DNA from 3 places in the Corynebacterium crudilactis genome. Region 1 is predicted to be linked to each of the others. Evidence: riboswitches for the same ligand, from Rfam matches in the RefSeq annotation. Region 1 holds a riboswitch; each other region holds the start of a gene.
What was found. Region 1 has a riboswitch for thiamine pyrophosphate ahead of ccrud_RS05200 (ECF transporter S component). Riboswitches for the same ligand answer to the same signal wherever they lie in the genome.
Positions count from the first base shown of each region.

Region 2: another riboswitch for thiamine pyrophosphate. It lies ahead of ccrud_RS08875 (thiamine phosphate synthase); the one in region 1 lies ahead of ccrud_RS05200 (ECF transporter S component).
Region 3: another riboswitch for thiamine pyrophosphate. It lies ahead of thiM (hydroxyethylthiazole kinase); the one in region 1 lies ahead of ccrud_RS05200 (ECF transporter S component).

Region 1 is NZ_CP015622.1:1,084,028-1,094,562, reverse strand. Features, by position in the region: gene ccrud_RS05235 (ATP-binding cassette domain-containing protein) at 1-976, shown strand, start outside; gene ccrud_RS05230 (YwaF family protein) at 983-1,696, shown strand; gene ccrud_RS05225 (PIG-L deacetylase family protein) at 1,663-2,367, opposite strand; gene ccrud_RS05220 (calcium:cation antiporter) at 2,387-3,439, opposite strand; gene ccrud_RS05215 (AAA family ATPase) at 3,459-3,992, opposite strand; gene ccrud_RS05210 (energy-coupling factor transporter transmembrane component T family protein) at 3,989-4,747, opposite strand; gene ccrud_RS05205 (ABC transporter ATP-binding protein) at 4,753-6,093, opposite strand; gene ccrud_RS05200 (ECF transporter S component) at 6,090-6,695, opposite strand; TPP riboswitch at 6,687-6,796, opposite strand; gene ccrud_RS05195 (4-hydroxybenzoate 3-monooxygenase) at 7,095-8,282, shown strand; gene ccrud_RS05190 (VOC family protein) at 8,336-8,749, opposite strand; gene lplB (lipoate-protein ligase small subunit) at 8,880-9,938, shown strand; gene ccrud_RS05180 (MmcQ/YjbR family DNA-binding protein) at 9,939-10,289, shown strand; gene ccrud_RS05175 (MBL fold metallo-hydrolase) at 10,310-10,535, shown strand, end outside.
Region 2 is NZ_CP015622.1:1,882,858-1,893,392, forward strand. Features, by position in the region: gene dprA (DNA-processing protein DprA) at 89-1,273, opposite strand; gene ccrud_RS08845 (YifB family Mg chelatase-like AAA ATPase) at 1,270-2,793, opposite strand; gene ccrud_RS08850 (YraN family protein) at 2,780-3,148, opposite strand; gene ccrud_RS08855 (DUF2469 domain-containing protein) at 3,392-3,697, opposite strand; gene ccrud_RS08860 (ribonuclease HII) at 3,694-4,362, opposite strand; gene lepB (signal peptidase I) at 4,389-5,201, opposite strand; gene rplS (50S ribosomal protein L19) at 5,409-5,750, opposite strand; TPP riboswitch at 5,999-6,111, shown strand; gene ccrud_RS08875 (thiamine phosphate synthase) at 6,113-6,778, shown strand; gene thiO (glycine oxidase ThiO) at 6,775-7,899, shown strand; gene thiS (sulfur carrier protein ThiS) at 7,913-8,110, shown strand; gene ccrud_RS08890 (thiazole synthase) at 8,112-8,894, shown strand; gene ccrud_RS08895 (ThiF family adenylyltransferase) at 8,896-9,972, shown strand; gene ccrud_RS08900 (Tex family protein) at 10,235-10,535, opposite strand, start outside.
Region 3 is NZ_CP015622.1:1,497,824-1,508,358, forward strand. Features, by position in the region: gene ccrud_RS07065 (MurR/RpiR family transcriptional regulator) at 1-483, opposite strand, end outside; gene phnE (phosphonate ABC transporter, permease protein PhnE) at 461-1,345, opposite strand; gene phnE (phosphonate ABC transporter, permease protein PhnE) at 1,342-2,139, opposite strand; gene phnC (phosphonate ABC transporter ATP-binding protein) at 2,136-2,951, opposite strand; gene phnD (phosphate/phosphite/phosphonate ABC transporter substrate-binding protein) at 2,981-4,009, opposite strand; gene ccrud_RS07090 (HAD family hydrolase) at 4,047-4,706, opposite strand; gene ccrud_RS07095 (bifunctional hydroxymethylpyrimidine kinase/phosphomethylpyrimidine kinase) at 4,909-7,122, opposite strand; gene thiM (hydroxyethylthiazole kinase) at 7,124-7,930, opposite strand; TPP riboswitch at 7,924-8,018, opposite strand; gene ccrud_RS07105 (NAD(P)/FAD-dependent oxidoreductase) at 8,499-9,902, opposite strand; gene ccrud_RS07110 (cyclopropane-fatty-acyl-phospholipid synthase family protein) at 10,289-10,535, shown strand, end outside.

The DNA.
Region 1 (10,535 bases):
TAAAGACAGCGACACCGTGACCGGCCGCCATTTTGCTGACCGTGCGTCATTGAAGGAATCTGTGCGTGCGCCACAAGGCGCGCTGGAGGTTCGCGGGGCCAACCGAAATAATTTGAACAATGTCGATGTGGACATTCCATTAGGTGTGCTCACCGCGATTTCAGGCGTGGCTGGTTCTGGAAAATCCTCGTTAATTCACGAAATTCCGCGCGATGAATCAGTAGTGTTCGTTGATCAAACAGCGATTCACGGTTCAAACCGTTCCAACCCTGCTACCTATACAGGCATGTTAGATTCCATTCGCAAAGCTTTTGCCAAGGCTAATGAGGTTAAACCTGCGCTATTTTCCCCAAATTCAGAAGGAGCATGCCCGAACTGTAAGGGCGCGGGATCTGTCTATGTGGATTTGGGCATGATGGCTGGGGTTTCTTCACCGTGTGAGGTGTGTGAAGGCAAGCGTTTTGATGAGTCTGTTTTGGACTATCACTTTGGTGGCAAGAATATCGCAGAAGTGCTGGGGTTATCGGCAGTCCAAGCGCATGAGTACTTCTCTGCTCCAGATTCCAAGATTTTGCCTGCGGCAAAGATCGCACAACGGCTTGTCGACGTCGGCCTCGGTTATATCACTCTCGGCCAGCCACTAACTACATTGTCGGGCGGTGAACGTCAGCGTTTGAAGCTAGCGACCCACATGGCTGACAAGGCCACCACCTTTATTTTGGATGAGCCCACGACTGGTTTGCACTTGGCGGACATAAAAACTTTGCTCAACCTTTTCGACCAGCTTGTTGATGCAGGAAAATCCGTCATCGTCATTGAACACCATTTGGGAGTACTCGCGCACGCGGATCACATCATTGATATCGGCCCTGGTGCGGGCTCAGATGGTGGTCGAGTTGTTTTTGAAGGAACTCCGACTGATCTCAGCAAAACTAATACTTTTACAGGTAATCACTTAAAAAGTTATGTAAATTAAGTATTTATGGATAACACCATTGACCTCGGCGCCATGCCCCAGTATGGAGTCGAGCATATTTCAATGCTCATCGCCGTTCTTGTTTTGTCGATAGCCGTGGTTCCACTTGCTCGCCGATATAATTTCGCATCAGCTTTTGGATGGGTGTTACTTAGCGCTGCAATATTCTGGATGGTATGGGGATTTTTACCTGGTAACTACAGCGTGGAAGGTTCCTGGCCATTCCATTTCTCAGATGCACTTCGTGTCATTGCTGCCATCGCTCTAATAACCCGTGCACGCTGGGCAGTATCGGTGACCATTTTATGGGGCACCACTATCAACGTAATGTCACTGATTACCCCAGATCTACAGTATGAACAGATCCCGCGGCTTGAATTTTTGATGTATTGGTTCTTACATATCGCAGTCTTTATTGCCGCAATTATGCTGGTATTTAGCTTCGGAGAAAAACCTGGTTCCTCCGGCGTCGTAGTAGCTTTCACGGTGACGATTAGCTGGGGAATCTTGTGTCTTGTCATCAACACATTGTTGGGCACCAACTACGGTTATCTCTCTACAGAGCCAGAATCAACATCAATTCTGGCGCTGCTAGGAGGATGGCCATTTTATATTGTCGCGGAAGTACTGATTCTCTCTGTCACGTGGACGCTATGGTCTTATCTGATCAATAAAATACCGGTTTCTTACCGTCCAAAGACCCGGAAAGATGCAGCATAACCACCATCAACTGCCAATGTTTCCGGAATAAATTCTTCTGGCTTAGGGTGATCTGGCAATGCTTCTAAATATTTTTTATGTGCTTGCAGAGAAGCTACACCGGCATCGACAGATTCCTGAGATACTTCCATGGTGTGCGTTGGCTCTGGATGTCCTGCAATCACGATAACATCAGCACCCCACGACTGGTGGCCTTCTTCCAAAAGCTCTGTCTGTGCCCAAGGATTAGCAGCATCACGGGTGGCATCAACACCTGCTAGACCAACAACTCGGTGGTCTGCTTGGTTTAGTCCACCGTATGCTTCCACCTCAAAGTTGGTAACAACCACGGCATTTGGTTTCCGCACCCGAATCTCTCGGGCAATATCTTTACGCAGCTCCAGGTTATAAACAAGCATGGAATCTGGGTGATTAAGGATGGTGAGGTTTTTCACGCCCACCTGATCACAGGCAGCCCTTTGTTCTGCGGCACGAAGCGGTCCAGTTTCTGCCGGGTCTAGTCCTTGAATTCCTGCTTCACCGTGAGTCAGAAGCAAATAGGATACTTCTACCCCAGCATCCGTCCATTCTTTCACCGCTGCGGAAAGCCCATATTCTGGATCATCCGGGTGGGCTACAACAACTAAAACGCTTGACCAGTCTTGCCATTGCAAAGTCTCTAATGCATTCATGCCCACCAGGCTACCCAAATCAGCCAAACATGCTCATCATGTAGACGACAAACAGCATCAACAACACGGATCCATGCACTGCATTTACTTTTTTAGAGCTAAACGCAATGGCAGTAACTGCAATCGTGGTTCCAAGCAGCAATAAATTGATGGGGGTCTCGCCTAATTGCACGTCTTGTCCGGTGATAATGCCAATGATGAGAACAGCTGGAATGGTCAGTCCTACGGTGGATACCTGAGCACCATGTGCCAGATTGCTCACTCGTTGGATTTCCCCAGTCCAGGCAGCTTTCAAGGATGTAATTGTTTCTGGCAAGAAGACAATCGTGGCAATGATTAATCCTGCCATCGCTACCGGTGCACCAAGTGATGCAAGCACCTCATCCATCACCGTAGCCATATCGTGGGAAAGCAAGACAATAGGTAGAACAGTCACGATCAACACTGCCCCGCGAAAAGGAACCTCCCACCGCGCAGCATTTCCGGCTTTTTCCGCTACTTCTACTTCTTGAAATTCTTGTGCTTGTGCACCCATTTGTCGGTAAAGGAAGAATCCATAAACAACTGCTGTCAACGTGGCAATAACAATGGCTTGTCCGGTGCTGTACTCCCCTAAAAGTGCCGGTACGGCAAAAGCGACTGCTGAAAAAGTTGCAATCAGTACCAAATAGGTAGGAGTACCCAGGCCATTGTGTGGCATGCTGCCATGCCTTAGTCCACCGATAAGCAGACATAATCCCACCACTAAGCCCATGATGATCATGGATACAGCCATCACAGAATCCCTGCCAGCGGTGGCACTTTCTGCTGGCCCCAACATCACTGCACAAATCAAAATGACTTCAATGATCACAATGGACAGCGTGAGGATGAGAGAGCCAAAAGGATCACCCAAAATATGGGCTAAGCGCTCTGCCATTTTGACCACGCCAAACGCACAGAACAAAATGATGGCGATAATCAAGCCAAGTTGGATAATCGACGGCAGGGCCAAGAGAGGAAGAATAACTATGGACGCCCATCCGATAATGATGCGGGCGTAATCAATTGGCTTTAACAAAGAAAACGGCATGTTCTCTGGTCAAACTTTCTTAAGAACTCTGGGCCGTTCCCAGACTGTCATAGAGTGCGACGGGTCGTCCCGCAGCTTCATTCGAACCTAGCACAATCTCATGATCTGCCTCAATGCCCTGGGCAAAGTGCACTCGTTCTTGCGCAGCCCACAACTCCCAAAATGGTGCATAGTCCGGATCTCTATCTAAGGCGCGTTGTTTTCTTAAAGACTCCGGTGCGGTTAAACGAACGGTCACTACATCACCCAGGGTAGTGGCGCGTTGAATGGTCTCGGCCGTTATTACACCAGAGCCTTCAATGATCAGGCTTTTTCCGGGTTCAAGCGACACCCATTCCCCGCGGCAATTTTCGTGCCAATCCCAAGAAAAATATCCCGGATTATCTGCCACCAAAATATCGCGGGCAACAATCTCAGAGGCTTGTGCAAGTCCGGTCCATCCTGGATAGAAATCATCCAAGTGCACCACATCAAACCCGGTATAGGAGCTCAAGTCTTCTGCCAGGGTGGTTTTACCTGCACCAGATTGCCCATCGATCAACACAATTTTCATGTGCCCAAAAACCTGAAGAAACCAGTCTGAATGGACACCACGATGGCTAAGGCTGAAATAGCTGCGCACACCACAATGAGCAGGACATCGCGAATACCTACACTAGATTCACGTGCCCACGTTCGACCATCTGGCGAGCGCCCAAAACCACGAGCTTCCATGGCGGTTGCCAACTTGGAACCACGGCGTAGTGAGAGGACTAAAAGACCAAAAGTCATGGTGAAAAAATGCTTAATCCTGCCCTGGTCTGCGATGCCGCGCGCACGCCGCGCTCTGGACATGGAATACCAGTCCTCGCGGAACAATGTCATAAGCCGGCTTCCCGCTACTGCTCCAATAACAAAACGCTCAGGAAGTTTCAGAATCTGAGCTAACCCATCACCCAAATCAGTGGGATCAATCCGTGCAATCAACACCACCACTGGCATGCCGATAGCCAAGACGCGCAGCCCAATGGCAGCAGCTAGAGCAAGGGAATTATCTGTGACATGGATGAGCAGGAAGCTAAAATATTCAGTGCCTTCCGGCCGGCCATATAACGCCATAGAAAGTGCAGCTATCGGTGCCATGAGTAGCAAAGGCCAGCCACGTTTCAGCAACATTTTCCAGCTCACACCAGCAAAAGGAGACAAGATAATGGTTGCTGCCAGCGCGATTGCCGCTGACATCACATCCACGCTCAGTAATAAAGGCGTGGTCAACACCATGAGCGCGATAATGCGGGTGACGGGGTTGATTGTGCTTAAAAGATTCACTGTCATCATCGTGGGTTTACCTCGATGTGATGATCACCAAGTGCTGCGATGAAATCTGGATCATGGGTGACTGAGACAACGCTAATTCCAGCTTCAGTCAGTTCGCGTAGCAATAAGATTAGTTCAGTAAAGGTTTCTGGATCTTGCCCAAATGTTGGTTCGTCCAAAATCACTAATTTAGGCGCTGCAACCAACGCTGTTGCCACAGAAAGTCGACGCTTTTCTCCCCCGCTTAACGTAAAAGGATTAGCGTGCTCTAAATGCCGCAACCTTAAGCGATCTAAAAGTTCCTCAACGCGATCTTGTGCGTGAACTTTCATGATTTTCGGGCCGATCTCCAGCTCATCACGCACGGTGCGCGCCACAAATTGATGCTCAGGATCCTGAAACACAGTGCCGATTCGTGCAGCAAGTTCCGCAGAACGCCACTTGTGCGGCGGCGAGTTCAAACCACCGCGCACTGCTTCAGATAATTCCAGGCGCCCCTTTTTAGGTGGAATCAAGCCACCCATGGTCAGCGCAAGTGTAGATTTTCCAGCACCATTCGGGCCAGTAATCACCGTCGAAGCACCTTCAGGCACCACAAAACTACGCACGGCACCCCAGCTGCACAACAGGTTGTCAGCCCACAAGATTGGCTTGCTTATCGACGGCTGCGCCACAGGCAACTGGCCCACTTTTAATAATTCTTCCGGTAAAACATCACATCCATCAGTAATGCTGATGATGCGATCAATGGTGTCTAACCACAGCTCATGGCGGTGTTCCACAACGATAAGTGTAGCACCAGTTTCACGGACTACCCGATCCACAGCTGCAACGACATCTCGTTGTCCTTGGGGATCTAAATTTGCGGTTGGCTCATCGAGCAAAATTAAACGTGCACCCATCGCAATGACACCAGCCAAAGCCAGACGTTGTTTTTGACCGCCAGAAAGATACTTCGTGGGATGGTGCAGTGGCAGCTCTAGCCCCACAAGTTGCAGGGCCCTCTCCACTCGTGGCCAAATCTCTGCGCGAGGAACTTTGAGGTTTTCGCAACCAAATGCCACATCATCGCCGATGCGGGAAGCAATAACCTGTGAATCTGGATCCTGGAGAACAAGGCCAATGGAGGGGGCGTCGACAAGCAATTCGCCAGTACTCACGCCCTCATCTGGACCGCCTAGAACGCCGGCGAGTGCGGCGAGCAGCGTAGATTTTCCTGCGCCTGAGGCGCCGGTGAGCAAGATGCGCTCACCTGGTGCGATCTCAAAGTTAATATTTTCTAACGCAGGATTTTCCCGCGATGCATGCCGGTAACCAAAATTACGCGCAACAACGCGCGTGCCTAAAGCTGTGGTCATTTCATTTCCCGACCAGCAGCAAAACGATCCAGGGCGCCAGTTCGTGCCAAAGCGCGAACCAAGAACCAACTGAGTAATCCTGCCAAAATCATGCCAGAAATCACCGAAGTAGTGGAATAAATAATGTTGAAGGAGAGCGTCTTCGCGAGATTTCCATAGAAGAACAGCTCAAGAATAATGCCACCCACAGCAGCACCGGCCCCGGCAAGCATGGCGATGGGCAGGTTGAAGCGACGGTAAAGGAACAATGCAAAGATGATTTCTGCGCCAAGCCCTTGGACAAGACCGGAATAAATAGTGGAAATACCAAACTGAGAAGCCAACGCTGCGGACACACATGCAGCAACAACTTCTACAAAGAGTGCAGCACCTGGTTTACGAATCACAAGCCCGCCGAGCACGCCGCCCAACAACCAGATTCCGATGGCCACGCCACCAAGGCCTGGAGTTAGTGCATGAAAAGCAGTAGTCCAGGCGTATCCGATGGAATTCCATACGATGAAAATTAATCCGCAGGCAACACCCAAAACAGATGCGATGACAATATCAATCACACGCCAAGAAGATTGCTGAGTATTTTTTTGCATGGCGAGATTTGCCATATTTTTCCTCCCTATCGCCGGCATTATCCGGATCAGGTTCTACGGTCGTGGCTCTGCCAGATCTCAGCCCGGTTTTTCACCGAGCACCCGTGCATATCAAGTTAAGTACGCGTTCACCTTAGCTTAATCAATAGGGAAAACATAGTATCGCGAAAAAGAAAGCACTAGTTTCTACTTCTACGTAACTCAGAACCCCTGAATCACACCCCTAGCCACACCCTTGTAATCTGAATTAAATGACTTTCCTGCTGGCTGTGAGCCCGACTTCAACTTAAACCACGTTCACACTGCGAACAGGTTGTGGCGGGACATACTTTCCCTTAGATTGAGGCCCAAATCACTATATGTGAAATATTTGACGAAGTTCATCTTCCGTTGAGAGTTAAAAGGAGCTTTTCCATGAATCACGTGCCAGTCGCAATCATCGGTGCCGGCCCAGCAGGCCTTACCCTCGCACACCTCCTCCACCTGCAGGGAGTGGAATCAATTGTCTTTGAATCCCGCACTCGCAAAGAAGTAGAAGAAACAGTTCGAGCAGGAATACTTGAACAAGGCACCCTGAACTTAATGCGGGAAACTGGAGTCGGCGCGCGCATGGAAGCAGAAGCCGATCACGATGAAGCAATCGATATCTCTATCAACAATGAACGCACCCGTATTCCACTGACTGAGCTCACTGGCCACAAAGTCGCCATCTACCCACAGCATGAATACCTCAAGGACTTCATTGCCAAGCGCATTGAAGATGGTGGCGCATTACTATTTAGCACCACCGTAGATTCAGTAGAAAACTACGAAGGCGATCTGGCAAAGGTCACCTACACCGAAGCAGATGGCTCTTCCACCACCATTACTACCGACTATGTCATTGCAGCCGATGGCTCCAATTCGCCATACCGCAAGCTGATTACCGAAGATGGTGGTGTCCGCGCCCGCCATGAATACCCTTATGCATGGTTCGGCATTTTGGTGGAAGCACCAAAAACCCAAAAAGAGCTCATCTACGCCACCCACCCTGAGGGCTTTGCTCTGATTTCTACCCGCACTGATGAAATTCAGCGCTACTACCTGCAGTGTAATCCTGAAGATACCCCAGATATGTGGTCCGATGATCGCATTTGGGATCAGCTACATCTGCGCGCAGACTCCCCAGGAATCACGGTTTCTGAAGGACGCATCTTTGACAAAGCCGTGCTCCGCTTCCGCTCTGCTGTAACTGAACCAATGCAAAAGGGCCGACTATTTCTCGCTGGCGATGCTGCACATACCGTGCCACCAACTGGTGCAAAGGGTCTCAACTTGGCAGTCGCCGATGTGTCCGTTCTTGCACCAGGCATTGTGCGCGCACTGAAAAAGAAGGACACCGGACTACTAGATAGCTACACTTCCCTTGCAGTTCCCCGCGTTTGGAAGGCACAGCATTTCTCTTATTGGATGAGCTCCATGCTGCACGCTGTCCCTGGTGAAGATCACTTTGCTACCCAGCGCCGATTCGCGGAACTGCGTTCCGTCCTGGATTCCCAGTCTGGACAGCGCTACCTCGCAGAACAATACGTTGGACTCGATCTCCCACGTTTTGAGGTTTAGGCTTCCACATTAAAGGTGACGATGATCTTTCTGAGATCATCGCCACCTTGTGGTTATTCTGCAGAAATACTCCACATCACACCATATTTATCAAAGACCTGCCCATAGGATCCACCCCACGGAGCAGTTTCAAATTTCATGGTTTCTGCGCCACCAGCTGCGACAATTTTATCGATCTTCTCGCGTCCATCTTCCACCGATTCCGCGTTGTACAACATGGAATATGCAGTGTCTTTGATGGGGAGTTCCTCTCCTATTGAGTCACCACCAGAAATCAGGGCGCCACCAGGAAAAGTGAGCACGCCATGAGCCAAGGCATCAGCTGGGGGTTCAAACGGCATGCCTTCCATCTGGGTTTGACCATAAGTCAGAAGGTTGAGGTCACCGCCAAAAATTTCTTGCCAATGCGTGAGTGCTTCAGAGGTATATCCATTGAAAGTAACGTAGGTGGAAATAGTGCCAGCCATGTTTTTCTCCCTAGAGCAAGGTTCGGAATTTTCCTTATGGTCGATTCTACGTGCTTTAAGCACGCCCGCCCACGGTGGCAAGTGCGAGGTGGCGGGGCGCGTCGACAAGCATCTCAGTTACTGTGGGGCAATGAATAATCACTTTGAACTCAAAGTCCCCGGCGGAAAACTTGTCGTAGTTGATGTCTCCACAGATTTGGATGCCATCGCAGATGTGAAGATTTCCGGCGATTTCTTCATTGAACCTGATGAGGCATTTTTCGCCCTTGGCCGTGCCCTTCAAGGCGCGTCAGTTGGTGATACAACTGACCGTCTGAAGGCAAAAATGGATGCGGCTTTAGCGGAATTCGATGATGTGGAGCTGCAAGGTTTTAGCACTGCCGACATCGCTTTAGCAGTGCGTCGAGCTGTTACTGGTGCACAAGATTTCACCGATTTTGACTGGGAGATTCTACATCCAGGAATCCTGCCTACTCCGGTAAATGTCGCTTTAGATGAACTTATTCTGGACCAAGTAGCCAAAGGCCAACGTGGACCAACCATGCGCATTTGGGATTGGGACGATCGCGCCACCGTCATTGGCAGCTTTCAGTCTTATGTCAATGAAATCAACCAAGAAGGCGTCGATGAACATGGTGTCACCGTTGTCCGCCGCATGTCCGGTGGTGGCGCAATGTTTATGGAAGGTGGCAACTGCATCACCTATTCCCTCTACGCGCCGGAATCTCTGGTGTCTGGTTTAAGTTATGAACAATCCTATGAATATCTGGATCGATGGGTGCTCGCAGCGCTGAAAGAACACGGCGTGGATGCGTGGTACGTACCGATCAATGACATCACCTCAACCGGCGGAAAAATTGGTGGCGCAGCCCAAAAACGTCGCAGCGGTGCAGTGCTTCACCATGTGACCATGTCTTATGACATCGATGCCGATATGATGACTCAGGTGCTGCGCATCGGCAAGGTCAAGATCTCCGATAAGGGTTTGCGCAGCGCAAAGAAGCGCGTGGATCCGCTGCGCCGCCAAACTGGTGCCTCCCGTGAACAAATTATCGATACCCTCAAAACCACCTTCGCTAATCGCTATGGCGCCACCGACGCTGAACTCAGTGACGAAGATTTTGCTGTGGTTCACGAACTGGTGAAAACCAAATACGCCACCGAAGAATGGACAAAGAGAGTTCAGTAGATGTCCATGGATCTTCATCACGTCGCCTCCGAACATGCACAAACCTTGCCATTGAGCACCAAAGAATTCCCCTTTGGTCCGGAACACGAAGTCTATAAAATTCGCGGCAAGGTGTTCCTGCTGCTCACTGTGCTGCGCGGTGAAGCCATCATCACGCTGAAATCTGACCCAGAAATTGGGGCATCATTAAGAACTACTTTTCCCACTATTGTGCCCGGTTATCACATGAATAAAGTGCATTGGATCAGTGTGAGTGCGGGGGAAAGAATCACAGAAGATTTGATAGAAGGACTAGTGGAAGAGTCCTATCAATTGGTGGTTTCTAGTTTGCCGGCCTCCAAACGACCTTGATGTAGCGCACAATGGATGGCATGAAAATCACTCGACATATTCATGCCTGTGTGGAAATCGAAGATCACGGTAATCGCATCATCATTGATCCCGGCACTTTTGGCGCCCCGAATCTTGAGGGTGCCACAATTTTGATTACCCATAATCATCCAGACCATGTTGATCCCGCAGTGCTCAAACCTGGGATGTCGATTTATGCACCTCGCTCCGTAGCTCACGCCATTCCGGTGGAATGCCACATCGTGG
Region 2 (10,535 bases), 800 kb from region 1:
AACCAGCCCGTACCTTAAAAACCATACTTAGGCTTGCCTCACATACAGTATCTTTCGGTTCGGAACCCCGCAACCTTTTCAACAATTTTTATTGCGCTTCCAAATTTCTCGACCACAAGGTTCCTTCTCTCCCAACGATTCCTCGCTTGTGCAAATCGATGAGCAAAAAGATTGTCAGCTGCAACGTCAGACCTGCCTCTGCTGAAATACTCGCGGCTTCCCTCCCCTCTCCACGATCATCTAGCGCATCAAAGATTCTTAGTTCATTCCTGGTTAATCCCTGCACCGGTGTAGCAGCAAAATTTAATTCATACTGTGCTTGGCTATCCAGCGCACCGACAGCACCAAGCAAAGACCTGACATCATCTGCACTAGTGACCATCTGGGCACTTCCATTACGAATCCGTTCATGACATCCCAACGATCCTGCTGTATTAACTGGGCCGGGGACTGCCATAGCAACTCTTCCCAATCCAGCACACCAACTAAGAGTGTTTAGCGCTCCAGATCTCCACGCTGCTTCCACAACAACTGTGCCTTGCGACAGTGCTGCGACTAATCGATTTCGAGTAAGGAACCGGTGTCGTTGTGGCGGCGTTCCAGGAGGGTACTCGCTGACCATAGCGCCCTTTTCTGTCGCCGCAATCTGATTAAATAGCTCCTTATTGTGGCTTGGGTACGAGCGATCAAGTCCGCATGCGGAGATAGCAATTGTTGCTCCTCCTGCGCGCAACGCTTCGCTATGCGCCACGCTATCTACTCCTAAAGCACCACCTGAAACAATCGTCCACTGATGTGCTGCCAAAGCTTGGGAAAAATCCCGTGTCACTGCCGTTCCATAGTTACTGATTGCCCTAGTCCCCACGAGCGTCACAGATTGCGCACTAAGTTTCCTCAGGTCTCCCCCTCTGATCCACAATGCATGTGGCGGAAGTGCATCATCTTGATACGTACGAACATGATCGCTCATTCCAGAAGCCGCGAACCCAAAAGCATGATCAAATTCTTCTCTCGGCCAATCGATATCTTCTGGTGTAATTAATCGACCGCCCAATTTGGCGATAGTTTCTAAATCATCTTTTGCCGTGTCAATTGTTGATCGAGAAGCTGTTGATTTAAGCAACCCCTCTCCAATCCATGGTTCCCTCTGCTTAATTCCACATGTTATTTTCTGCACATCATGGCCATCTTTAAGCAGATTTTGCAGATACAGATTTGGCCCTTCTACGACTTTTGAAAGATACGCCCATGCAAGTAATCGAGCATCTATCATGCTGCAACCTCACTATATGCTGTACCGCGAAGCGCCATTGCCCGAGCAACATGATCTAGGTTTGGTTGCGAAGCACCATCTAAATCGCTTAAAGTCCAACCCAATTTGATGGCCCGATCGCACCCTCTTTGAGAGATCGCCCCCTCTGCTAAAAATGCCCCAAGATACACCATGGCTTCCTCGGTTGCGGCAAAATTTCTTCGCAGAAAGTGCGGATCTACATGAGCATTAACAAGGCCTCCTAAACCTGCTTTTAACCAACGATGAGCAGACCGTTCACGTGCCTGGGCGACGCGTTCTGCAATCGGCGCTGAACTTTCTACATCATCACTACGCAGCAACGCACCTTTTGAATGGGTTGCAACAACCATGTCTAATCGATCACGGAGCGGCCCAGAAAGGTTATTCAGATAGGTTGCTCGTGCAGCTCCTGAGCACACACATTCTTGGGGTGTTTCAGCTCCACACCGACACGGATTTGCAGCGAGAATGAGTTGGAATTGGGCAGGGAAAGTGACATCGTGGCGTGAACGAATAATCCGAATCGCCCCATATTCCAAAGGAGTTCTCAAGGAATCAAGGATAGATGCTGGAATTTCGCTTACTTCATCAAGAAATAACACACCATGATGAGCCAAACTAATAGCCCCTGGAAGTGGTGATCCAGAACCTCCACCCAACAATGCTGCTTTAGTAACGTTGTGATGAGGTGAAATAAAAGGCGCTCTAGAAACTGGCCCTGAGAAGGTTCGGCCCACGACAGAATGCACAGCTGTTGCCTCAATCATCTGCTGTGAGGTTAGTTCAGGTAACAAGCTCGGCAGCCGTTCTGCAATCATAGATTTTCCAGAACCAGGTGGACCAATCATCAACATATGATGCCCACCAGCTGCTGCGACTTCCGCAGCAAATCTGGCCTCTGGCTGCCCTACGACATCCCGCATATCCAGTAATTTGAGATCATCTTGCCCAGCTAATACGACTGGTGAAGGTAAAGACTCCTCATCATTTAGCCACCGCATCACCTGATCAATGGAACTAGCAACAAATACGCGAGGATTATCAACCAGCCCGGCTTCCTGTGCATTTCCTTCAGGAATCACAACGCGTTCAATTCCCTCTTCCCGAGCAGCAAGCAGCGCAGGGAGCACTCCAGTAACAGGCAATAAAGTGCCATCAAGCGCTACCTCGCCGAGAAACATTGTGTGCTGCGCATGAAATCGGACTTGAGGGTTTGGGCTTTGAGATGCCAATACTGCGACAGTCATTGCCAAATCACATTGCGAACCTTGTTTACGCATTGAAGCCGGCGATAAATTGATTATCACTTTCGTTTTTGGCCACTGCAATCCACTGTTATGCACTGCTGTTTTAATGCGATCTCGGGACTCAGAAATAGCGGTATCCGCCATGCCGACAACATATGTTCCTGGAAGACCTGGTCCAACGTTGGCTTCGACTCGAACAATTTTTGCTTGAACACCCAATTGTGCCGTGGAAATAGTTCTACCGAGCGCCATGTTCAACATCCTCATAGACGGTGATTTCTGGGCTTCCGGTGTGCGGATCCAAAATAACGGATACTACATCGAATCTGACTGGAAAATAGGGTCTTCCTTCAAGCCATCTCCCCGCGGTCCTTCTCATTCGTGTCATTTTCCGGCAATCCACCGATTCAGCCGCACCGAATTCACAACCACGCCGAGTTTTTACTTCGACAAAAACTATAGTTCCGCTTTTTAGCTGAACTATCAGGTCTATTTCCCCACATGAATAGCTGATATTGCGAGCAACTAGCGCTGCACCTTGATCCATATATTGCTGAAGCACTAGGTCTTCGCCAAAAGCCCCGAGAAATTGCTTTTGTGTTTTCATATCTCCCCCACGAGTGTTAAATAATCTATTTTGGCTGTGCCTGTAGATTCAACGTGGTTTAAGAAAACGCTTCAAGAGTGTCTATTTCATGGCTGTGGATAACTAGCTCCCCACGCTAGTTATCCACAATGCAGACCAGAGGGCACTTGACAAAGAAGCAGATATGAAACGGGAAAAGTGCGGGATTAATTGATAATCCCGCACATTTTTAGGCCATATGACCTGGTATTTTACTGCAAAAAGCTACTCAGGCATGATGATGTCTGGTTTGTCCAACTCTTCGATGTTGACATCCTTGTAGGTAATCACTCGGACGTATCGAACAAATCGTGCTGAACGGTACATATCCCACACCCACGCATCTGACATGCGGACTTCGTAATAGACATCATTACCACTGTTGTGCGGAATAAGCTGCACGGCATTCGCCAAATAGAATCGACGTTCAGTTTCTACAACATAGGAAAACTGGCTAACTACATCGCGATATTCGCGGTACAGCGAGAGTTCAACCTCTGCTTCATAATTGTCGAGTTCTTCAGCGCTCATGCTCCACCTTCCATCATTTTTCCATCGGCAGCTTGTAACCATTCTTGGTGTGCCTTGGACACATTCGCATAACTATATCTGTGCTCTGGGCTTGCGCCGTGGTGACGCACCGCATCCATGTGGATCTTCGTGCTGTATCCCTTATGAACCTCAAGGCCATAATGAGGATATTTATCAGCCATCGTAGTCATGAGATCATCTCGGGTTTGTTTAGCAAGAACACTGGCAGCAGCAATGCAACGCGCGGAGGCATCGCCGCCAATGATTGGCAAATACGGAATGGCAAAGCCAGGAACTTTCATCGCATCAGTGAGAACATAACCCGGGCGGGTTTCCAGAGCAGCAACAGCTCGGCGCATGCCGGAAATATTGGCATGCTGTATGCCAAATCGATCAATATCTTGTGCCGAAATAATTATTACGGACCATGCTAGAGCATGCTTTTTAATGATCGGCATGAGTTTTTCACGAGTCGTCGCACTGAGCTTTTTAGAGTCTGTTAGGGCGGCTAACTCTTCAATAGGCTTGTTCGGAAGGATGCAGGCGGCAATGGAGATAGGACCGCAGCAAGCACCACGTCCTGCTTCATCTACTCCGGCTACGGGCCCTAACCCGTTGCGGGACAAGGTGACCTCAAGGGTCCGGAGATGCTTAAGGCGTCGCATAGAGGGAGGCGTCGAAAAGCGATATTTTAGCTTTGAATGGCAGGATCGTCGATGCTGCCGATTCGGCTAAATGGCAGCACGATGGCCTGAACCTTGCCCTTGATGTGATCCTCCGGAATGGTTCCCTGGTACTCATCGCCCAAGTGATAGCGAGAATCCATGGAATTTGTGCGGTTATCGCCCATCATGAAGTAATTTCCTTCAGGAACGGTGAGCGGGCCGAAGTAGTTGCCACCACATTCAGTAGAGCCAGAGGTCTCATCAATTGGGAACTGCGCAGGCTGCAGCGTATAGCTATCATCTACTTCTTTACCATCAACCATAATTCCCAGATCGCCTTCTTGGCACGACACGGTCTGTCCGCCAGAAGCAATAATGCGCTTAACCAAATCATTTTCGTCTGGTGCCACTAATCCCACATAAGAGCCAAGATTTTGCAGACCACGAATCACAGAATTATCCGAGCGCTGCGTAGTAAAACCAACGTTCCAAGAATCGGTGCCCTTGAAAACAACGACATCACCAGGCTCTGGATCAGAGAAGTAATAACTGACCTTTTCCACAAGAATACGATCACCAGTACAGCCATCACAGCCGTGCAATGTCGGCTCCATGGAACCACTCGGGATCATGTACATACGTCCCACGAAAGTCTGCAGCACGAAAATCAACGCCAAGGTCAAAACAACAACAATAGGAATCTCGATGTACCACGGCGTTGGTTTTGATTCTTTTTTAGATTTTCCAGCACGTCGATTGGCACGACCTCCACTTGCAGCGTTTCCTGCGGAGGACTGGGTAGGATCGTCGGCATTTGATGCACTAGAAAAATCGGTCACGAGGATTCACTCTATCAGCAATACTTTGACACAGATCAGGTACAAGACCATCCCGGCGTTATCCCCCAGGATTCCGCTGTAGTCTAGGTGCAGGAATAGTGCGGGCAAAGTGCGGGATGAAAAACAAAGAAACCCCTAGTTATTCACACAAGGTAAATAACTAGGGGCTGGTCAGGTGTTATTTATGCACCAACCAAACGCTAAAAATTAGCGCTTCTCCTTAATACGTGCAGCCTTGCCGCGCAGTTCGCGCAGGTAGTACAGCTTCGCACGACGAACATCGCCACGACGGGTAACTTCGATCTTCTCGATGTTTGGGGAGTGTACTGGGAAAGTACGCTCAACGCCGATGCCGAAGGAAACCTTACGGACGGTGAAGGTCTCGCGGATTCCGCCGCCCTGACGACGAATGACAACACCCTTGAAAAGCTGGGTACGGGTGTTAGCGCCTTCAATAACCTTGACGTGAACGTCGAGGGAATCGCCAGCACGGAATGCAGGAATGTCTTCGCGCAGGGATGCTGCGTCGATCTTATCCAGAATGTTCATATAAACAATCCTTTTACTAGTAGGGAAAGAGGACCCTGGCGGCACTTTCCCAGGATTGGGATGCTCGGCCGGTTCGTTTCCGTTTCAATTTTCGAAGCTGTCACGTTTGCCCAACGTGAGTTGGGGTTTGCACAGTCAACTGAAATATTCTTTCACATGTGTGCCTTGGTTTTCAAACTGGGGTCTGTTCCCCTCACTTGGGTGCACTAACCGTTGACAAATCTTGGTTGTCGGGCTTGACTGGTGGCGACTTACCCCACGGGTGCCCAATGCATTGGGCTGAGATTGCGCGCTGTTGCTGCGCGGGACCGTTCGAACCTGTCTGGTTAACACCAGCGAAGGAAGCGAGGATTGATTGTCCCGTGTTTGAAAATCGTTTTGACCTGCGTTGTTATGTTGTGACTGGCGCGGGCTCGGTGGATGAGGTTGTGCACACTGCGTCTGCTGCGGCTCGTGGTGGCGCGGGTGTGGTGCAGGTGCGTTCAAAGCCTATTTCGCCAGAAGCGATGAGCGAGTTGGCATCTCGGGTTGCGCTTGAGGTTGCGCGGTGCAGCCCAACAACGAGGGTGCTTATCGACGACCACCTCCACGTTGCTTCTTCCTTAATGCGCGAAGGACTCCCGATTCACGGTGTGCATCTTGGGCAGGATGATGTGTCGGTGCTTGAGGCTCGTGAGTTGTTGGGGCCTGAGGCGATCATTGGGTTGACCACTGGAACCCTAGAACTTGTGGCGGCGGCGAATGAGCTGTCCGATGTGTTGGATTACATCGGTGCTGGGCCGTTTCGGAAGACTCCCACCAAGGATTCAGGTCGGCCACCGATTGGCCTTGCGGGTTATCCCCCTTTGGTGGAATTGTCCAAGGTGCCGATCGTTGCGATTGGTGATGTCACCCCTGCCGATGTGCGCGCTCTCAGCGCAACCGGTGTGGCTGGCATTGCCATGGTGCGGGCTTTTTCTGAATCTGATGATCCACAGCAGGTCGCTGAAAATGTGGTGGCCAACTTTGAATTAGGAAGGCTCTCATGAAAAAGCATGCGATTATTATCGGCGGCGGAATCATTGGGTTGACCACCTGCTTTGAATTCCAGGAGGCTGGTTACCAAGTCACGTTGATTGATCCTGACCCAATTTCCGGTGCGACTCATCATGCCGGCGGAATGTTGGCCCCCACCGCGGAGGTGCAGTATCAGCAACATGATCTGATTTTGTTGATGAAGGAATCCGCTCGCCTATACCCAGACCTCCTCCAAAGAGTGTCTAAATACACGGACTTGCCCACTGGGTATCGCACTGATGGAACCCTTCTTATCGGTGCGGACCGCGCGGATGGCATGCATGTTGCGGAGTTGATTAAGTACATGCATTTGAAGGATTTGCCTGTCGATGTGTTGACTACTCGTCAGGCAAGGGCTGCGGAGCCAGCGTTGTCGCCGAGGATTTCCAAGGTGGTCAGCATTGATGGGGATCATCAGCTGTCGCCGCGTCTGTATGCCCGGGCGTTATTGGATGCCATTTTGCAACGCGGTGCGGAGCATATTGCCGACGCTGTGATCTCTATTGATGGCCACGATCCGTGTTTGACCGTGACGATGAATTCGGGGGTGAGGGTTGCGTCGAAAAGCGTTGTTGTTTTGGCGGCGGGCCTGGGCGCCGCAAGCATTCCCGGCTGGTTTGAGGGCGCGAACCCATTGCAGTTGAGGCCGGTGTACGGCGATATTGTGCGCGTGCGCGTGCCGGAGCGACTGCAGCCGATGGTCACCAAGGTGGTGCGCGGGTTTGTGGAAGATCGTCAGATTTATATCATTCCGCGTACCGATGGCACCCTCGCGATCGGCGCGACAAGCCGTGAGGATCACCCGCAACCTCGAACGGGCGCAGTGCATGATTTGCTACGCGATGCTATCCGTTTGATTCCGGGCATTGAAGAAACCGAATTTATCGAAGTCACCTGCGGCGCCCGCCCCGGCACCCCGGATGACCTGCCGTACCTGGGATGGGTTGGATCCAATGTGATTGCGTCCACAGGATATTTCCGCCACGGAATTTTGCTGTCAGCCCTTGGTGCGCGCGCTGCCGTTGATATGGCAACCAACCAGCCACTGTTCCCCACTCTTGATGTGTGCGATCCGTTTCGCCACCAAATTTAAGGATTTTTCACAAGTGATTACCTACACCTTCAATGGCACATCTATGCGCTCTTCCGAATTGACCGTGGAGCAATTGGTCCACCAAGAAATCGGCCACGACACCGGAGTCGCCGTGGCAATCAACGCCGCGGTCGTACCCAGATCCCAGTGGTCACGCGCCATTTGTGACAACGATTCCGTAGAAGTTCTCACCGCAATTCAGGGAGGTTAAAATGCTGCATATTGCTGATAAAACTTTCGATTCCCACCTCATCATGGGCACCGGCGGAGCTACCTCTCAGGCGTTGCTGGAGGAATCCCTTGTCGCCAGTGGAACTCAATTGACCACCGTGGCGATGCGTCGACACCAAGCAACCACCTCTAGCGGAGAATCCATCTTTGCCATGCTGCGCCGCCTCGAGATCGCCCTTCTCCCCAATACCGCAGGCTGCCGCACTGCCCGCGACGCCGTCCTCACTGCACAATTGGCTCGGGAAGCCCTCGATACCAACTGGGTGAAAGTGGAGGTCATCGCCGATGAACACACATTGCTGCCCGACACCGTTGAGCTTCTTGATGCCTGCGAACTCCTCGTCCACGACGGCTTCACCGTTCTGGCTTATACCTCTGACGATCCCATCACTGCCAGCCGACTAGAAGACTGTGGCGTTGCAGCTGTCATGCCATTGGGCTCCCCGATCGGAACCGGCCTGGGCATTCTCAACCCGCACAACATTGAACTGATTTGCAGCCGCGCGAGCGTACCCGTGATCCTCGACGCCGGTGTAGGCACTGCCTCTGATGCCACACTCGCAATGGAACTCGGCTGCGACGGCGTCCTTCTGGCCTCCGCTATCAACCGCGCCCAAAATCCCGTCGCGATGGCCGAATCCATGTTCCACGCCGTTGAAGCCGGAAGATTAGCCGCTCAAGCAGGCCGGATCCCGCAACGCCAACATGCGGTGGCCTCATCAAGTTTTGAAGGTTTGGCATCCTGGGCGGAGCAGGTGCTTTAACATGGCGCAGCTTCCCACATCTGAGCTTCACCGCACGGCCCGCCAACTCGCGCTCCCCGGATATGGCATTGAGCAGCAGGAACGACTTTTCAACGCCCACGTTCTAGTCATCGGCGCAGGCGGTCTCGGCTGCCCAGTCATGCAGTCGCTGGCTTCCGCAGGCGTTGGAACCATCACGGTCATCGATGACGACACCGTCGACATTTCCAACATTCACCGCCAAATCCTCTTCGGCGCAAGCGATGTCGGTCGACCCAAGGTCGAGGTTGCCGCCGAGCGCCTCAAAGAACTCCAATCAGACATCACCGTCAACGCGTTGCACGAACGGATCACTCCAGAAAACGCCTGCGAGCTGCTCAATTCCGTGGACCTCGTCTTAGACGGCTCCGATTCTTTCTCCACAAAATACTTAGTGTCTGATGCCGCCGAAATCACCGGAACTCCCCTCATCTGGGCAACGGTACTGCGCTTTCACGGCGAACTGGCACTCTTCAACTCTGGCCCCGACCACCGCGGAGTCGGCCTGCGCGACGTCTTCCCCGAACAACCCTCCGCCGATTTCGTCCCCGACTGCGCCACCGCTGGTGTTCTTGGCGCCACCACAGCCACCATCGGCGCACTCATGGCCACTCACGCCATCGGATTTCTCACAGAAATCGGCGACGTCCAACCAGGCACAATCCTCTCCTACGACGCATTCCCCGCCACCACGCGCAGCTTCCGCGTCTCCGCCGACCCGGCGCGCCCACTGGTCACCCGCCTCCGCGCCTCCTACGAGGCAGCGCGCACCGATACAACTTCGCTTATCGACGCCACCCTCAACGGCTCCCTCACCTCCCTCGATATCCGAGAGCCACATGAAGTTCTGCTCAAAGACCTCCCCGAGGGCGCAACGTCACTGAAGCTCCCCTTAAGCCAGATCACCTCGGACAGCGACATTTTAGAGGCACTGTCTGGAATCGACGGCGACATTTTGGTCTACTGCGCTTCGGGAATCCGCAGTTCCGACTTCATCGACAACTACTCCCACCTCGGCCACAAATTTGTGAATCTTCCCGGTGGGGTCAACGCGCTGTAGCTGTCAATTTAAGAGGCCAGAATTCTGGGATGAGTCAAAGTATGGCCTGCGCACTTTGAGGCGCTCAGAGGCGATTCTGTGAGGTCACTTTCTCGTGCCCCCAACTCATTTTTTGCGGTACTTCACGGCAGGCTGCCTGATTAGACCAAGACGCCCTCTGGCGAATCAGCCCTTCGCCTAATGCTGCACTAATCCTCTCTCGAAATGTGAGATTCAGACCAAGGGGAGCTTGAGAACACTCCCGCTTGGTTTGAAAGTTGCCTTAGCCACCGAGGCCGGCGCGTCGTAAAGCATCTGCCATGGAACCTGTGGCGGGCTTAGCGGACTGTTTTTGCGGAGCTCGCTGCTGTTTGGCTGGTCGGGTTCCGCGCTTTTGCAGAGCTGGGGCACCGGGTTCATCGGTCAAGCGGAGGGAAAGACCGATGCGTTTGCGGTCGACGTCAACTTCCATGACCTTTACCTTCACGACCTCACCAGAGCGAACAACTTCGTGGGGGTTGGAGATGAATTTGTCGCTCATCGCGGAAACGTGAACGAGGCCATCTTGGTGCACTCCCACGTCA
Region 3 (10,535 bases), 410 kb from region 1:
GTTTAAACGTTGACTAAAATCCCAGCCCAGCGGCGCGGAGAGCCCATGCGATGCCACCAGCACACGCGGTGCTGCATCCAAGCTATCGATACAGTGCTGTAGATCCTCTTCCGTTAATGCGGAGGCAAGCGTGCTCAACGATGCTTGAAATTTCGCAATACCAGCCTGCATGCCACCTAAAAGCGAGGATGCCAAGGCACCTTCCACGATGCTTGTCGACGCGCCCTGCGTCAGCGCAAGTTCTTGCGCAAGGGCGACGCGCAACTGCGGGAACCCGTCGTAGCCTAAAGACTGCGCAGTACGGATGACCGTTGCACGCCCCACGCCCACCCGATCTGCAAGGCCCTGAGCGGTAAGCTCAACGATGCTGGGGGCGTCGACAAGCATCACCTCAGCCACTTTGCGCTGGTTTGGTTGCAAAGATGGCGCCAACGTAGTGATGCGGATACTAGGCGGCGCGTCAGTTGTCTGATGCCACGACACGGGTGTGAGCTCCTTTCATGATGCGCCGGCGAAGAGCACCGGAGATAAGGTCCACGATCATGGTTGCGACAACCACGACGATCAACAGCATGCCCACGGTGTCCCATTGCCGATAATTGGTGTAATTGGCCAACATACTACCGATACCACCAGCACCAACGATACCCAGCACAGCTGAAGTACGGATGTTGATCTCAAAGCGGTACAACGCAAAAGACGCAATCGATGGTGCAATCTGAGGCCACAATGCCCACCGCACGACCTCGGCAGTTGTCCCTCCTGCCGCACGTACCGCCTCAGAAGTACCAGATGGTGTGGACTCAATAGCTTCATACGTCCACTTGGCTTGCTGCCCAATACCTGAAATACCCAGCGCTAATGCTCCGGTAAACGGGGTAAGACCTGTTACGGTAAGCAAAATAATAGCAATAACCACTTCAGGAAAAGCTCTGATCACCGCGAAGACAAAACGCAGAAGTGAACGCAACCACGCAGGACCAACGTCACCTGCTGCACACATGCCCAGGGGAACAGAGACAACCACGCACAAAATTGCCCCCAACCACGCCATGGCAATAGACCGCCACATTTCAGCAAGCGCGCGAGCAAGTTTAGACCAATCAGGATCACTGAACATTAAATACAGGTAGTGCCAGACCTGTTCCGGCATCTGCGGAAGCTCATTCCACTCGATATTGAGCGTTCCAGTGGACACCAACACCACCACGGCAGCGAGCACCGCTGTGAGATTGCGGAGAAACCTGCGCGGACGCGCCGGGATAGGAGATGGAGTGGACGAGGGAGTGCTCACTGCGGAGTCCTGAGCTCTATGAGTGGAATGGGGATGAAGAAGAGAACTCATACCAGCCTCTTTCGTAGGGCGTTTGAGATCAGCTCAATCACGATCACAACAATGAGGATTTCTAAAATAATGACGGAGACATCGGCATAGGCATAGAACGCTCGTCGTTCATCCAGGAGACGGCCAATGCCACCAGCGCCAACGATGCCAAGAATGGCAGAGATGCGAACATTGAGTTCTAAGGTGTAGAGCCATTGATTGGCAAACAGAGGCATAACTTCAGGCAATGCGGTGACCCGGTTAATTTGGAATTGTGATCCACCTGCTGCTCGTCCTGCTTCCATATATGGGTGCTCGATGGAATCGATGGCTTCGGAGACTAATTTGACCACAATGCCTAAGTTGAACAAGAACAAGGTGAGCAAGCCCGGTAGGGCGCCAACACCAACCATTGCCACCAAGATGGTTGCATAGACCAAGTCCGGTACAGAGCGCACCACATTGATCACGGTGCGGATAATGCCCCGGCCCCACCGACTGCTATTAGTTGCCTCTGCGGCCCACAAGGTCAATGGCACGGAGATTATCGCGGACAACACCGCACCCACCAAAGCCATTTGTAGAGTTTCCAGCATAGGAAGCCAAGTGCGCGGAAGAAAAGCGAAGTTTGGTTGCAGCATCTGCACGAGCTTGTCTGCACCATTGCGCCAATTAGCAGCGATGGAAGCAAAATCTAGCTCAATGCCACCGAGCGCAGGGCTTGCTGTAGCAATAGTCAAGGCCAGCACAGCCACACAAATTAGATATGTCTTAAATCCGACACGAGGTTTTGCAGGTATGGATAAAGCACTCATTCACGCTCACCCAACAAATCCTTCGCCTGAATGGGACGGCCATAAATAGCCTCAAAATCCGCATCAGTGGCATCAGCGACAAGACCGTCATACACCAACTTCCCGGCGCGCAAACCAATCAACCGTGTGGTGTACTGGCGAGCCAAATCAATTAAGTGCAAATTCACCAGCACAGTGATGCCCTCAGAGTTGTTGATATGTTCCAGGTCGCGCATCACCGAGTGCGCTGTAGGGGGATCCAAACTTGCCACAGGTTCATCAGCCAGCATGACTGAAGGGTCTTGGGAGAGGGCGCGAGCAATAGCCACGCGCTGCTTTTGTCCTCCTGATAAAGCATGTGCACGCACCCATGCTTTATCTAAAATGCCCACTGCATCAAGTGCGTGGAAAGCAATTGATTTATCCTCCGCGGTGGGACGGCCAAGCAGGTTACGCCACCACGCGGTGTGTGCAAAGCGCCCCACCAACACATTGTGGAACACGGTACTGCGTTCAGACAGGTTAAAGCCTTGGAAAATCATGCCTATTTGGCCACGCGCTGTGCGAAGTGTTTTCCCAGACAAGGCATTGATCTGATGTGGCCCCACCGTGACGCTGCCTGCTGTCACCGGAACCAGCCCATTGATCGTGCGGATCAACGTGGACTTTCCAGATCCAGACAAACCAACTATCGCCACCATCTCACCCGGATTAATCGTCAGCGAAATATCATCCAGCGCTTTCGTTCCGTTGGAATATGTCACCGACACGTGATCGAACTCAATAGCCCAAGACCTCGTTGCCACAGGAAGAGCCGAAACATCAGATTTCATGAACGCACACCTTGATCGTTGTAAATGAACTAGTTAGAGAACTTCTTTAAGATCTCGCCATAACGAGTGATCTCATCTTCTGCGGTTTCAGCAGTCCAATCAGACAAACCCACCATGTCGAACATGACGTCCTTGGCTTCTTCAGAAGAATCTGCGTAGTCATCCATCAAGGTAGAAAGCTTTGCCACTAGATCATCAGGGAGAGAATCCGATGCCGCAACGCCACCATTAGGGATCATCTCGGTGTAAGCAAAAGCCACCACCTCTTCTGCAGCTTCAGGAGCCTCTGAAAGCACAGTGGAGCGAGCATCCCAGAAACCGAACGATACTTCTGCATCACCATTGAGTACTGACAACACCGCATTGTTGTTTCCAGATACAGGAACCTGCACAAAAGCAGAATCCGTATCCATACCTAGATCCTGCATGGCAACAATGGGGTACTGGTACCCCGCAGGGGAGGTAGCTGCCTGAAGCGCAACCTTGTCCTCAGCACTAATCTTGCTCAACGCCTCGACTCCTGCAGGGCCTTCTCCTACAGCAGGCTGGTCTTCTTCCTCAATACCATTGCAATACAGCATCTCTACATCAGAGGCCGCATAAGACGCCGCAACCGGCTCATCCTCGCAGTACTTATCCGGGTTGTTGGTATAAGCAACAGCAGAATAAGAGGTGGCACCAAAACGAACGTCGCGGAGAATCAACTCAGCATCATATTGCTCAATAGCGTTATACAAAGAACCCGCATCAGTGATGATCACCTGAGCTTGATCTGCACCCAACGCCTCAACAGTGGCCGCATAATCAGAAGCCACCACACCGTTGACCTCAATGCCCAAATTCTCAGACAAATAATCAGTCAACGGAGCCAAAGCCTCTGCAAGATCTTCACCCTCCGTAGAAGGCACCAAAGACAACGTTATAGATTCTGGCCACGCATTATCAGCCCCAGAAGCTGCAACTGAATCACTATCAACAGAAGAACAACCAGCGAGCGCAAGCGCAGAAACAGCCACCGCAGAAACAGCGGCACACAAAGACTTCGACGGAGTAAACATAAAAACCAGAAAACCTTTCACCAACACGAATGTGACTTTAAGAAATGGACGCCCAGGAAGAAACCCAGGACAGGAGAGGAAGATCAGCGATAGAACGCCCACGCATGGACACCTTCGCCTCTGACGTAGACACAGTCGCACCAACAAGCGCAGTATCCGCACCCAATTGCACTGCAGGCGCTAAATCAAACTCATAAATATCGCCAACAGCCAACACAGGGCCATCCTTTTGAAGCTCAGAAATAATCGGCAACAAACCCGCAGGCTTACCAACCACAAAATGCAACTGATCAAAAAACTCAGCAATACCCCACTGACGCAACAACTCAATAACGCCAGCTGCTGGAGCATTAGTAGCAAGCACCAATCGCGCATGCCCCTTTAACTGAAGAAAAATATCCTCAATACCCCGGACATGCTCAACCGGAGCCTTCTCCGATCCAAGAAGCTCCCGACTACGGCTATACGCAATCGACATCGCACCATCATCAACCCCAAGTTCCGCAGCAAGCTTGGCAACAATGTCATAGCCATCACGATAAGGACTCTGACCATCATCAAACCGCCGAAGCTCTCTTTCCACTCGAACCAGAAAGTCCTTTCCCCCCTCCGGCTCTACACACAATGCATAAGCAAGAACAGGACCATGGCCGACCGCAAGCGTGCCATCGAAATCAAAAACAATACTGGGTGTCACAAAAAGATCCTTGACTAGGGAAGAAATGGACGATGCGTCCACAATAAAACCCAAACATGAACGCAACGTCCAACTTTAAGTAAACTATTCCCAACACCTTCGTAAACACTTAAAGAACCACAACACAAACGCATGAAAAAGCGCGCCGGGCCCTCCCTGCATTTCACAGAGGAAGAGCCCGGCGCGTGCGTATAACTGTTATCTAGAGCCAGTTGTAGCGTGTTGCCTGGTCGAAAAATTCACGTTCATGAACAGATGCGCTTAAAAATGCACGGGCCGCATCAACGCGCTGCGTGTGGCCTGCGTTTTCTAGTGCACGTTCTAAACGTGCGATGGCAGCTCGGGTGCCTGCGATAAATTGTTCACCTGAGTAGGTGTTGAGCCATGCGTGATAGGGATGATCTGCATGGTTTTTCTCTGCAAGCATCAATCCGATTTCCGCATAGAGCCAGTAGCACGGCAATACTGCAGCTACGCCGCAGACGTAATCTTCTGAGTAGGTGCGTGCGATGAGGAAATCGGTATACGCCATGGTGATGGGTGAGGGGGCGGAAGTGTGGCTACCTGCCATATAGGAGCGGTGAAGTTCGGCTTCCACCACAAGGCATTCTGCAGCACTTTGTGCCCATTCCACTTGTGCGATTGATTCCGGGGCGATGGAAGAGAGTCTGGCTAATGCACGTGAATATTGGGCGAGGTATTGAGCATCTTGGTCGATGTAGAAATCGAACTCAAGACGCCGGAGGGAGCCGTCGCCAAGCATGGTGATGAAGTCTGAGCTGTTGATGCTCGCGATGATATCGCCGCTTGCTTCCCACAGCGCGCGCGTGAATGGTCCGGCAGGTTCAATGCGTGGAGCTGGACTTGGCGTTGTGGCGGGCTGAATGAACTCTTCTGGTGAGGCGCCGCTCAGGCGTGGTGCCAGGAGGTGTGTCCAGGGGGTGGTCTCTGCTGCGGCAAGCATGCGCCGTGCCACATGACTGTGATCAACTGGGCCATTTCCGGTGCCCACGGCTAGTTGATCTGCGTGGCGTAAGGCTTCGTTGAGCCACCGGGTGGACCATTCTAGGGCCTTTTCTACGGTGTGGCCGGCCGCCATTCTGGTGGCCAGTGCTGCAGAGAGCGAGCAGCCAGTGCCATGGGAATTGGGCGTGTGTACGCGGAGGTTGTCCACGTGGTGCACTGAGCCATCTGGGCGCACCACCGCGTTGTCTGCCATAGAGCCAGTCAAGTGTCCACCTTTGACAATGACAATCGTGTTGTGGGTGTGGGAGAAATCTCGTGCCTGTGCGATCGCTTCATCCAAAGTGGTGGCAGCGGGGCTCTCACACAATACGGAAAGCTCTGGAATATTCGGTGTCACAACATCGACATGTGCAGCTAGTCGGCGGAGGGACTCTTCCGCATTTGCATCAAGAAGCCGGTCTCCACTGGTGGCGATCATGACAGGATCAAGCACCACCGGACCATGCGCATGCGAGCTTAACCACGCGGAGACAAGATCAATGGTCTCTGCGGAACCCAACATGCCAAGTTTGATGGCATCTACTGTGACATCGGAAAATACTGCGTCAAGCTGCTGTTCTAAAAATTCTAGAGGAGACGTATGGATAGCGCTCACACCGTGCGTGTTTTGTGCCACCAGGGAAGTCACCACACACATGCCGAAGCCGCCGCCGGCAGCAATTGATTTTAGATCAGCTTGCACGCCGGCACCACCGGTGGGATCCGTGCCGGCAATGGACAAGACACGTGGAACTGCGGGGCGTTTCTGAAACGCAGACAGTAATTGCTGCGCTGCTTGGGCAGGTTGGGCTGCGGCCATAATTTCAGAGACCACGCACAATCCATCAATATCAGTAGCTGCAAGTTCAGTTGCATTGTGCAGGCCCACGCCACCAATGGCGACAGAGGCAATACCGTGTTTTTTGGCCACCGCGGCGATCGAAGCGATTCCTGCAACCCCCAACGCAGGTGCTGCATCAGGTTTGGTCTGAGTAGCAGTCACTGGCCCAATACCAATCACATCAGGTAAAGCCACATCTGACACGGCACATTGAGCAATCACCTCATGCAGCTGTCCGAGATTTTCAATGCTCAAACCCAACTCCAGTTCTGCCGGAAGTTGTTGGCGTGCCTGCACATAGGGTGTATCACCTTGGCCAATATGTAGATTAATACCTAATTCCTCGGCGAGATCTAGATAATCATTGATCACTAGTGATACCCCGCGCGCCTGACAGAGCAGTTTCAACTCTTGTGCCGTAGCACGAATCGCGTCCATGGATCCATCTTTATCGCGCAATTGCACCACAGAGACACCACCGTTAATGGCTTCTTCGACAATGCGTACAACACGGTCTGCGCCACCGCCAAGCGTGGGATCAGTAACCAAGTAGAGAGAATAATCCGTCATGTTATGCCTCATACACTTCTACTAAAGAAGCGATCATGTGCACATCAACTTCGTATAACGCATCAATTAAAGCCACCGCATAACTTCCAGGAGCAGAGGCCTGTTGAGCAGCAAGTTGACCTGCCGCGCCCAGATGAGCATGTGCTGCGAGCACCGCATCGTGCGCAGAAATATCTGTTTGCGCTGTCGCACCAAGATACGCCGCAGTCAGCGCACCCAAGGAACATCCAGTGCCAATCACCAGCTGCAGCATCGGATCACCAGAGCGCAACCAGGTAATACGGTTGGTGGACACAATAAGATCTTGTTCACCCGACACCGCAACCACGCCGCCAGTAGCTCGAGCCAACAACTGCGCTGCTTCCAATGCAGCCTCCACAGAATCAGTCGCGTCTACGCCGCGACCACCAGCACCAAGGCCTGCAAGCGCCACGATTTCTGAGGCGTTTCCACGAATTGCGGCCGGCTGCTTATCGACGATTCCCTCCACGAACCGGGTTCGCTCCGACAACCCACCCACGGCAACTGGGTCCAACACCCACGGAGTTCCCGCTTTGTTAGCACCCTGGATTGCCTGAGTCATACCCAAATACTGCTCTGCAGATGGCGTTCCCACGTTGATCAGCACGCCATTGGCTACTGCTGCAAATTCTGCAGATTCAGTTGGAGTATCTGCCATCGCAGGTGTTGCTCCTGCGGCCAACAACACATTGGCTGTTACTTGCATGACCACCGAATTGGTCAAACACTGCACAAGAGGAGTGTTTTGTCGAACAAAAGTTAAAGAATCTAAATACGAGTTAGCCATGTTAAGGCCATCCCTTCGCTAGTACGAGCTAGAGCAGGTTCAACGGGTATGATCTCAGCCATTTCAAGTGGCACCCCGTGCCTGTTAGACACCCTAGCAAAGAAGAGGCTGGGCAAATAACGAGAGCCTGGCTTGGCTTATGTTGTGCCGAAAACAGCACAATTGATGAGCTACTTTTACTGGCTTGAACAGTGCGTGAGTTGGTTACACGCTCGAGGTAGGCCCCGGCTTGCTTAAGATGCAAATTCTCGTTCGATTTACCAAGATTACCGAGGGCGGATTCAATCGGTGGATGCACCAGAATCTCACAGGATTCCCAATAGACCCATATGCACCAAAAATAACCACCCCCAGAGGCCAGTCTAAGCGCTTAAGGGGCACTGTTTGATACCGAATATGCCCATTCTAGATATTCAATCCCTTAAATCAACACAGAGCCATATTGTTAAGTAATTAACTCTTATTTAGCTCACACGAGTGCTATATGTGACATGTCCATGTAAAAAAAACTAAAGCGTGACTTCCTCAGGTGAGGAAGTCACGCTTTAGTTATACGTGCTCCAGGAAATTACTTTCCTTCGAAACGAATGTTATCGCGCAACTCGATTGGAAGATCTGCAGCTGCTTCTTCCAACTCATGGGTGTACTTGGAAAGAGCGGTACGAGCGTGAAGCTGCTGGCGAGTGGTCGCCAGGTTCCAACGTTTACGAGACATTGCGTTCAAGCCCCAGCTAATACCGGAAACGAAGCGGTTGCGGAAGCCAACGAGGAACATGATGTGAACTGCCAACCACAGCACCCAACCAACGAAACCAGTGACCTCAACCTTGCCCATCTTCACCACAGCGGAGAAGCGGGAGATGGTTGCCATGGAGCCCTTATCGAAGTAATCGAAAGCCTCGCGCTCAGTGTTGGAGCGTCCTGCGACCTCTGCTGCGATCTGCTCTGCAACGTACTCGCCACTCTGGATTGCTACCTGAGCAACACCTGGGAGGTTGTTGTAGTTCATCATATCGCCGACAACGAAGACGTTCTTGTTCTCGCCAACAGAAAGGTCTTCGTTAACCATGACGCGACCAGCGCGGTCGGTCTCAACACCAGTTTGCTCTGCAACAAGCTTGCCCAGTGGGGAAGCTGCAACACCTGCGGACCAAATCTTGCAGAAGGACTCGATGGTGTGCTCTTCGCCGTCCTTGGTCTTGTAGGTAACGGAATCAGCATCGACGTTGGTAACCATGGCGTTCAGACGAACGTTGACACCGATCTTTTCCAGGGTGCGCTGTGCATTGCGGCCCAGACGCTTTCCGAAAGGAGGCAGCACCTGTGGAGCACCATCAAGCAAAATGATCTTTGCAGAGTTGGTGTTGAAGTTCTTGTACTCACCGGCAAGGGTGCGGTGAGCAAGTTCTGCCAACTGACCTGCAAGTTCAACACCGGTTGGGCCGGCACCGACGATGACGAAAGTAAGCAGACGCTCACGCTCAGCAGGATCTTCGCAGATTTCTGCACGCTCGAAAGCGCCAATAATGCGAGCGCGTAGCTCGAGAGCATCATCGATGGACTTCATTCCTGGTGCGAATTCAGCAAAGTGGTCGTTACCGAAGTAAGACTGACCTGCACCAGCACCAACCACCAAGGAGTCGTACTCGAAGACGCGAGTGTAATCACCGAGGGAAGCAGAAACTGTCTTGGACTCGACGTTAATGTCGGTCACTTCACCCTTGATGACATTGACGTTTTCCTGAGAGCTCAGGATCTGTCGGGTGGACGGCGCAATTTCACCGGAAGACAAGATACCAGTTGCCACTTGGTAAAGCAGTGGCTGGAAGAGGTGGTGGTTGGTGCGGTCAATCAGAGTGACATCGACGTCTGCCTTGGCCAGGTTCTTGGCAGCAAAAAGGCCACCAAAACCAGAACCGATGACGACGACGTGGTGACGGCCGCCTTCGGGGCGGGTTGGGTTAACTGACATGTTTGTCAAAGTCTCCTGATCGTGGATCTAAAAGCTTCTGCGGTCTGCCCTAAATGCGTGCAGCCGTTTGAGCGCTGTCGTGTTGTGCACGTGTACGCGTTAAACAATAGTCCTTCTAACAGAAACAAACAGGATCGGGTCTTACTTTCTTGTCCGTTCGGAGAAAAACTTGCGGAATTCGCGCCCACTTTCAACAAGTATGCACGTTAATATGGCATATGTCACGTCATATGGAAGATCTTTTTAATCCGTCCCAATAAGCTGTTCTTCGACGCGCCTGCGCCTCCTAGGTACCCCACACACGTACACTGCATTTAGAGTTAGAGCAGCCGAGTATTACGTCGTATTTTTCTTGGCCCAAATCCCACCGGAGGTGCATAAAACGCATGGCAGAGGCACGGTTGCGCCATCTTGAACCTATTGATGTGGAAGAGTGGCCTGGGGTGGCCACAGTGCCAAATCTTGCCTTTTCTGGCGCACGCGCAAAACAGGCAGAATTTCGCTTCGCGAAGGCGTGCAGCAATGCTGGTCTCGAACTGGTGGGCAATGACCCAGATCTCATCATTGATCAAGAAGAATTATTTTCACGTTTAGCCGCATCTGGGTGGTTGGGGCTAGCTGAAAGCTACATGG